2 linked regions of the Hydrogenovibrio crunogenus genome follow. The protein of the gene in region 2 interacts with the protein of the main gene of each other region in a pairwise test. Links are inferred from orthologs where the notes say so. Each region holds a gene or a part of one and is shown on either strand. Other genes may lie near its edges.

Region 1 (4,365 bases), 190 kb from region 2 along the record:
AAAACCATTTATAAAAAGGAGGGTTTGAGTCATCCAACCCAACCGTAAAGTCTTTAGACCAACTCAGTTTTTCTTTGGCCAGATCAGACCAAAAACCCTCATAGTCTTCAGAGGCCTTTTTCTTCAATTGCTGATATTTTTCTTCAGTAATATTCGCCTGTTTCTTAAAGGCTTCGGTAGGTTTGAACACTCGGTCTTCTTGCAAGACCGATTCAATGTTGTTAGACATTCATGTCTCCTATTTGACAATTGTTTTCTCAGTAAAATTAAACGCTCTTACCAGAACCGTTCGTCGAGTTTTCTATATTCTATAGGTTATACACCTGCATTAGGAATAAAAAAACTTTATAACAAACCGTTAAGACAAAATAGCCTGTATTGCTTATATAAAATCATCCATGATTTTAAAGGGGTCAGTGGTTAAATAACCACCTCAGGACGCCATCCATTTCCTCTCAAAACCTCTAACAGCTCATCATCAGGAAAGAAAGTCACCCCGTCTTCCGTAATCATTTGCGCGCGTGCGTCACCATTTTGATAATCAATCACAAGTGGCAACCCTTCTTCCGAAGAGTAATGCGTCAGCACGGTTGATAATTCTTGAATTCGATTGACAGCCAAAGAGTCGTCTGCGAAAAGTTTTATCGCTCTGGCTTTTTCTGCTCTGGATTCTGCTAATGTCACAACTTGCTCGGCATCCAGCTTAATACCGCCATTAAAGGTATCTTCCGCTACCTCACCATAAACCAGAATAACGGTATCTGGAATTAAAATGTCACGACAAGCCTCAAACACAGCCGGTCTTAACACCACGTCCAAACGTGCTGTTTGGTCATCTATCGCAAGAAAGCCCATTCGACTCCCGTTTCTAGTGACTTTATTGCGTGCTTCCACAATCAGACCCGCTGCCCATTTTTTATTCCACTTTTCGGGCCGCAGTGCAGACAGTTTCTGCTCAACCATCTTATCCAGTTCTTCCCGATAAATTTCAATTGGGTGGCCGGTCATATAAAGCCCCAACACATCCTTTTCGCCTTTCAAACGGAGCTTTTCAGGCATTTCAGGAACATCCACCAACTTCGACTCGTTTTCGGCCTCAAAAGAAGTGACATCACCAAACAAATCCGTTTGACCAGCTTCTTCATCTTTTTGTTTTTGCTCAGCTTTTTGCAATGCCATACCGACACTGTCTAGCATTGCCTGGCGATTATCATGAATACAATCCATCGCTCCGGCAGAAATCAACGCTTCAATCACGCGCTTATTCACTTTTCGTGTCACACGTAAACAAAAATCAAATAAATCCTGATAAGGGCCATTTTGTTTACGCTCAGCAACAATGCCTTCTAAAGCCGATTCCCCGACACCTTTTATGGCGCCCAATCCATAACGGACCGCTTTTTGCCCGCGAATGGCTTTAAAGTGAATTTCGCCTTCATTAATGCTAGGTTGCGCCACTTCAATCCCCATGGCATAACACTCATTGACCATATGAACCACTTTATCGGTGTTATCCATATCAGAGGAAATCTGCGCCGCCATAAACTCAGCAGGATAATGCGTTTTCAACCAGGCAGATTGATAAGAAACCAACGCATAAGCAGCCGAGTGAGATTTGTTGAACCCATATCCAGCGAACTTTTCTACCAAGTCAAAAATTTTCATGGCCAGGTCGCCATCGACGTTATTTTTGATCGCTCCTTCTTTAAAAATAGAGCGCTGCTTCGCCATTTCTTCAGGTTTTTTCTTCCCCATGGCTCGACGAAGCATATCGGCACCACCCAGCGTATAGCCGGCTAGGACCTGAGCAATCTGCATGACTTGCTCTTGGTACAAGATAACTCCATAAGTGGGTTCTAGGATGGTTTTTAAAGAATCATGTTGATATTGTGCATCTGGATAAGACACTTTTTCTTTACCATGCTTACGCGCAATAAAGTTATCCACCATGCCCGATTCAAGCGGACCAGGACGGAATAGTGCCACCAAAGCGATAATGTCTTCAAAGCAATCCGGACGTAAACGAACAATCAGGTTTTGCATTCCGGAAGATTCTAACTGGAAGACCCCTGTCGTTTTACCAGTTTTAATTAAATCAAACGTTTCCGCATCATCCAATGGAATCCGTTCAATTTCAACAAAGCCTTCCTCCCCTTGTTGCTTCCCTTCATTGATAAAGTGTAGTGCCCAATCAATAATAGTCAGAGTTCTCAACCCGAGGAAGTCAAATTTGACCAGGCCTGCCGTTTCAACATCATTTTTATCAAGCTGAGTAACCACACTGCTGCCATCAGGTTCGCACAACACCGGACAGAAATGGTCTAAAGGTTTAGGGCCAATCACCACCCCTCCGGCATGCTTCCCAGTATTACGAACCGTGCCTTCCAGCTTCAAAGCCAAATCGATCAAAAGACGAACATCTTCTTCATTATCATAGCGTTCTTGTAGCTGCTCTTCTTGATCCAGTGCACCTTGAAGTTTGATCCCTAAATCGTTTGGAATCAGTTTGGCAATACTGTCCACCATGCCATAACCATTCCCAAGTACACGGCCAACATCTCTGACGACCGCCTTAGCCGCCATGGTTCCAAACGTGACAATCTGAGATACATGATCCTGACCATATTCACGAGCGACGTAATCAATGACCTCATCACGACGCTCCATACAGAAATCAACATCAAAATCGGGCATGGAAACCCTTTCCGGATTCAAGAAACGTTCGAAGAGTAAGTCATATTCCAGCGGATCCAAATCGGTAATCTTTAATGCATAAGCCACTAATGACCCAGCCCCGGACCCACGCCCCGGACCCACCGGAACCTGGTGGTTTTTCCCCCATTGGATAAAGTCGGCAACGATAAAGAAATAACCAGGGAACCCCATTTGCGTGATAATATCCAACTCAAATTTAAGTCGGTCATCATAAGCTTTGCGTTTTTCAGTGAATGCGTCAGATGGCAAATCACCAAACAAAAAGTTCAAACGCTCATCCAAGCCTTTTTGAGATTCTAAAATAAAGTACTCATCCAGCGTCAACCCTTCTGGCACAGGGAAATCCGGTAGAAAATAAGTGCCCAGTGTCAGAGAGACATTACAACGCTTAGCAATCTCTACCGTGTTCTCGATGGCTTCTGGAATATCTTCAAATAACTCAACCATTTCTTCCGAACTACGATAATACTGCTCTTCTGAATATCGTTTTGGACGATTCGGATCATCCAAAATATAGCCATCATGAATACATACTCGTACTTCATGAGCATCAAAGTCTTCCGCCTGTTCAAAACGGATATCATTGGTAGCCACCACCGGTAACTCATATCGTTGAGCAACATCCACCGCACCAGCAATATAAAGTTCTTCCTTATTTCGCCCAGTACGAATCAACTCCAAATAAAAACGGTCCGGGAAATAAGAAGCCCACCAACTGACTCTTTTAGCAGCTAAATTTGGCTTTTCAGCCAAAATGGCTTGACCCACATCACCATCCTTACCGCCTGATAAAATAATCAGGCCTTCGTTGAATTCAGCCAACCATTCTTGTTTGATTAATGCCTTCATATCGTTTTGAACCACTTTTTGGTTCTTGAGATAAGCCATTGAAATCAGATGGGACAGGTTCAGGTAACCTTGGTCGTTTTGGCACAAACAAACAACTGTAAAAACGTTCCCGTCCTCAGCCTCAATCAATAAATCAGAGCCTATAATCGGCTTAATACCCGCATCCATCGCGGCCGTATAAAATTTAACCAAAGCAAACATATTCATCTGGTCGGTTAATGCCAACGCGGGTTGCTGACTTTTTTGGGCAAGAGAGATAGCGGACTTCACTCGAATAGTCGAATCGACTACCGAATATTCTGAATGGACATGAAGATGTACAAATTGAGACATAAAAAGTAAAAAGGCCGTTTTTTAGAGCGCAAGTTAAAAACTTCAAGTGCTTTCCAAAATCAAATTTTGGAGTTCATCAAAGCTTCCTCAATACATTGCTTTATAATAGCTGCATATTCTATGATAATTTGAGTTAAAAAAATAAGATAATTTCAATGTCTGAACCGATTCATCAACCTTTTTGGCTTGATAGCAAGCCTGTTGTTTTCCCGCCAACCCATCTTGCCATGACAGAACCGGATGGCCTCCTCGCTGTAGGAGGCGATTTAACACCAGAATGGTTACTCAATGCTTACCATAAAGGTATTTTTCCATGGTTTAATGAAGATGACCCAATACTTTGGTGGACGCCAAACCCAAGGTCTGTGTTGTTCATAGATTCCCTCAAAGTCAGGCGCAGCTTAATCAAAACCATCAGAAAGCAAAAATTCACAATCACACTTGATCAACAGTTTGAAAACGTTATGC
Region 2 (3,311 bases):
ATGAAAATTCGACAATTGTTTGATTACGACACTTGGACGTACACTTATCTACTTTGGGATGAAACGACTAAAGAGGCTGCTGTCATCGACTCGGTTCTGGAAAAAGTGGATCGTGATGAACAGCACATTAAAGAACTGGGATTAAACGTTAAATACCTTTTAGAAACGCATATCCATGCCGACCACATTACTGGTGCGGGCCCGCTTAGAAAACGCATGGGCGGACAACTGGTGGTGCATAAAAACTCTGGCTCTGAATGTGCTGACATCCTCGCTGTGGATGGCGATGTTTTTAAACTGGGTGACCAGGAAATCCATGTACTACATACTCCAGGACACACCAATAACGATATCACTTACCAAATTGAAGGTGCCGTTTTTACTGGTGATACGCTCATGGTCAGAGACTGTGGTCGAACAGACTTCCAACTGGGTGACAATAAAGCCATGTATCATTCATTGACGGAAATCTTATTCAAGTTGCCAGAAGACACCATGGTGTTTCCGGCGCACGATTATAAAGGCTTCAGCCAGTCGACTATCGGCGAGGAAAAGCAATTCAACCATCGTGCAGGTAGCAACAAATCTTATGAAGATTTCTCAACCATCATGGACAACCTGAATCTTCCTAACCCGAAACGAATTGATATTGCCGTACCAGGCAACATGAAGTGCGGAGATTTAGACTAAGCATTCCTGAACGGATTGAGTTAATACAAAAAAGGCCCCGAATTCGGGGCCTTTTTTATGCAAGACACAATCGACTTTAAGCGACTTCAACCACCTCAACACGGTATTCCAGTGTTTGGTTAGCTAAAGGGTGGTTTCCATCCAAGAATACTTTGTCTTCTTCGATTTCAACAATACGGAACTGAATCATATTCCCTTCAGGGTCTTCGGTTTCAACCACTTCGCCAACTTTTAATTCAACAGAATCATCAAAATTTTCAGGCGAGGCAAACACCACTAAATCTTCACGCGTCACACCATACGCTTTTTCAGGCTCAATGGTCACTTTTGCTTCAAACCCTGGTTCTTCTCCTTCTAGAAAAGTTTCAAGCCCTTCAACGATTTCGCCTTCGCCATGAACATAATGGACTGGCTCGCCCCCAAAGGTACTGTCTAAAAGATCGCCTTTATCATTTTTGAGTTCATAGTGAAAAGTGACTTCACTACCTTTTTTAATTCTCATACTCATCACTCTCAAATTACATTAAAATACAAATATTGAATAGGGGTATTCTACCCGAAAAAAACCATCAAGATTAAAGAGAAAGACCCAAGCATGCGCCAAATATTGCTAGATACGGAAACAACCGGTTTTGACCCGAAAAACGGCGATAAAATTATTGAAATCGGAGCGGTTGAGCTCATCAAACGCAAACTGACACATAACAACTATCATCAATACATCCAGCCTGAAAGAGATGTGCCGATCGACGCCATTGAGGTACACGGAATCACCAATGAATTTCTGGAAGGAAAACCGGTTTTTGCAGAAGTGGTTGATGAATTTATGGAGTATGTTGCCGGTGCGGAGTTGATTATCCATAACGCCCCTTTTGATGTTGGCTTCATCAATCATGAACTGTCACAACTCTCCCACAACAAGTGGGGAAAAATCGAAGACCATTGCACCATTACCGACAGTTTAAAAATGGCGCGTAAGGCGTATCCCGGACAACGTAACTCGTTGGATGCACTCTGCAAACGCTTTTTAATCGACAATTCAAACCGAACGCTTCACGGCGCCCTACTCGATTCGGAAATCCTAGCGGATGTCTATCTTGCGATGACGGGCGGACAAACGGCTTTGGTTCTGGCGGATGAAGAAGGCAGTTCAAGTGATGCCTCTCGAGTAAATTTAAACACGCAACGTGCACCACTCAAAGTCCTGAAGGCGTCAGCCGAAGAACTGGCAGCTCATAACGGAAAGTTACAGCAAATCAGCGAAAAGTGCGGCAATACGATCACTTGGTAATAAGATCATATTTTGACCAGGCCTGGCTAATTTTCAATAAAACAACAAGATGACAACCATGACACTAAGACAGCAACTATTTACCTCAGACGATGCAAGAAAAATCTTTTTAGAACCGACCGCTTCCTGGCAAAACGTTGCCGGAAATACCGCTTCACACCAGCATGGCATTAATCATTTATTTTTTTATGATGAAGAAGCCAAGGAATTTTTAGACGCTTATGATGAACAGGATCAAACCGAACAGCTGGATGCGCTGGGTGATATGCTATTTGTGGCATGGGGAATCACACATCATCTAGATCTTCCTGAACCGATGGCGGCTTCGCAAATGTCGATTCTATATGTGCTGGAAAAAATGCAGTTGGCGAACCCTTTTGCAACGTCGCAAGCCGTTTTTGAAGAAGTGGTGCGCTCTAACTTTTCTAAGTTTTGTCAAAATCAGGCCGAAGCCGATGCAACCGTCAAACATTATGACGACCAGCTTGGGGTGAAAGTCGTCTATGATCAAGTCGAAGATTTTTTTGTCATTCGATCCGACCAAGATCAAATCGGCTCCGACGGTAAGCAATACCGCAAAGACAAAATTTTAAAGTCCATTCATTTCTCAGAGCCGGATTTTTCTCATCTTGTCTTATAACAAACTAGCCGGTTAATTCATCCATCGCTTGATTGGCCAATTCATCGACACGTTCATTTTCATCGTGTCCTGAATGACCTTTTACCCAGGCCCAACTCACATCATGAGGCTGTAAAGCCTCATCCAGAGCCTGCCACAAGTCTTTGTTTTTAACTGGCTTTTTGGCAGCCGTTTTCCAGTTATTTTTTTTCCAGTTCGTCATCCATTGGGTGATACCATTTTTGACATATTGAGAATCGGTTGTCAGCGTCACCTTACAGGGTCTTTTCAGGGCTTTAAGACCTTCAATTGCCGCCGTGAGCTCCATCCGGTTATTGGTCGTATCCATTTCTGCGCCCTTCAACTCTTTTTCAACGCCTGCAAACCTTAGTAAAGCCCCCCAACCTCCAGGCCCCGGATTTCCTCGGCAACCACCATCTGTAAACAGTTCAACTTCTTGCATGAATTTATGAATCCTTTTCTACTCTATTATGATGTGTTTGATGACTTCGGTTTGAAACGACTGAGCGCCCTTTATTCACCGCCAGCCAGTTTGAAATACGCCAATTCAGTCCGACAGGCGTGGGAGAAGACACCCGTTTTTTTGCTAAAATACAGTAAGTATTACCAAAATTGAGCCCCATTTTTTCTAACAAGCGCTCAAACGCTTCCACCCATTTCCAACGTTTTTCTGACGAATCGGATTTCATT

Evidence for each region.
Region 1: the proteins of dnaQ (region 2) and dnaE interact in binary tests that used the Escherichia coli proteins (3 or more experiments, as listed by UniProt). The link is inferred for Hydrogenovibrio crunogenus from one-to-one orthologs.

Annotation. Positions count from the first base shown.
Region 1 is NZ_CP032096.1:1,214,176-1,218,540, reverse strand. The notes cover bases 221-4,261. They hold dnaE (DNA polymerase III subunit alpha), read right to left. Parts: upstream 3,898-4,261; coding sequence 421-3,897; downstream 221-420. Other genes in these bases: aat (leucyl/phenylalanyl-tRNA--protein transferase), read left to right, coding at 4,053-4,261; acs (acetate--CoA ligase), read right to left, coding at 221-229. In the rest of the region: more of acs, read right to left, coding at 1-220; more of aat, read left to right, coding at 4,262-4,365. UniProt on the Escherichia coli protein: DNA polymerase III is a complex, multichain enzyme responsible for most of the replicative synthesis in bacteria. This DNA polymerase also exhibits 3' to 5' exonuclease activity. The alpha chain is the DNA polymerase catalytic subunit.
Region 2 is NZ_CP032096.1:1,026,402-1,029,712, reverse strand. Bases 147-3,133 are described here. They hold dnaQ (DNA polymerase III subunit epsilon), read left to right. Parts: upstream 147-1,285; coding sequence 1,286-1,981; downstream 1,982-3,133. Other genes in these bases: GHNINEIG_RS04915 (class I SAM-dependent methyltransferase), read right to left, coding at 3,068-3,133; rnhA (ribonuclease HI), read right to left, coding at 2,626-3,063; GHNINEIG_RS04925 (pyrophosphohydrolase domain-containing protein), read left to right, coding at 2,040-2,621; GHNINEIG_RS04935 (FKBP-type peptidyl-prolyl cis-trans isomerase), read right to left, coding at 767-1,192; GHNINEIG_RS04940 (MBL fold metallo-hydrolase), read left to right, coding at 147-690. Also shown: more of GHNINEIG_RS04940, read left to right, coding at 1-146; more of GHNINEIG_RS04915, read right to left, coding at 3,134-3,311. UniProt on the Escherichia coli protein: DNA polymerase III is a complex, multichain enzyme responsible for most of the replicative synthesis in bacteria. The epsilon subunit contain the editing function and is a proofreading 3'-5' exonuclease.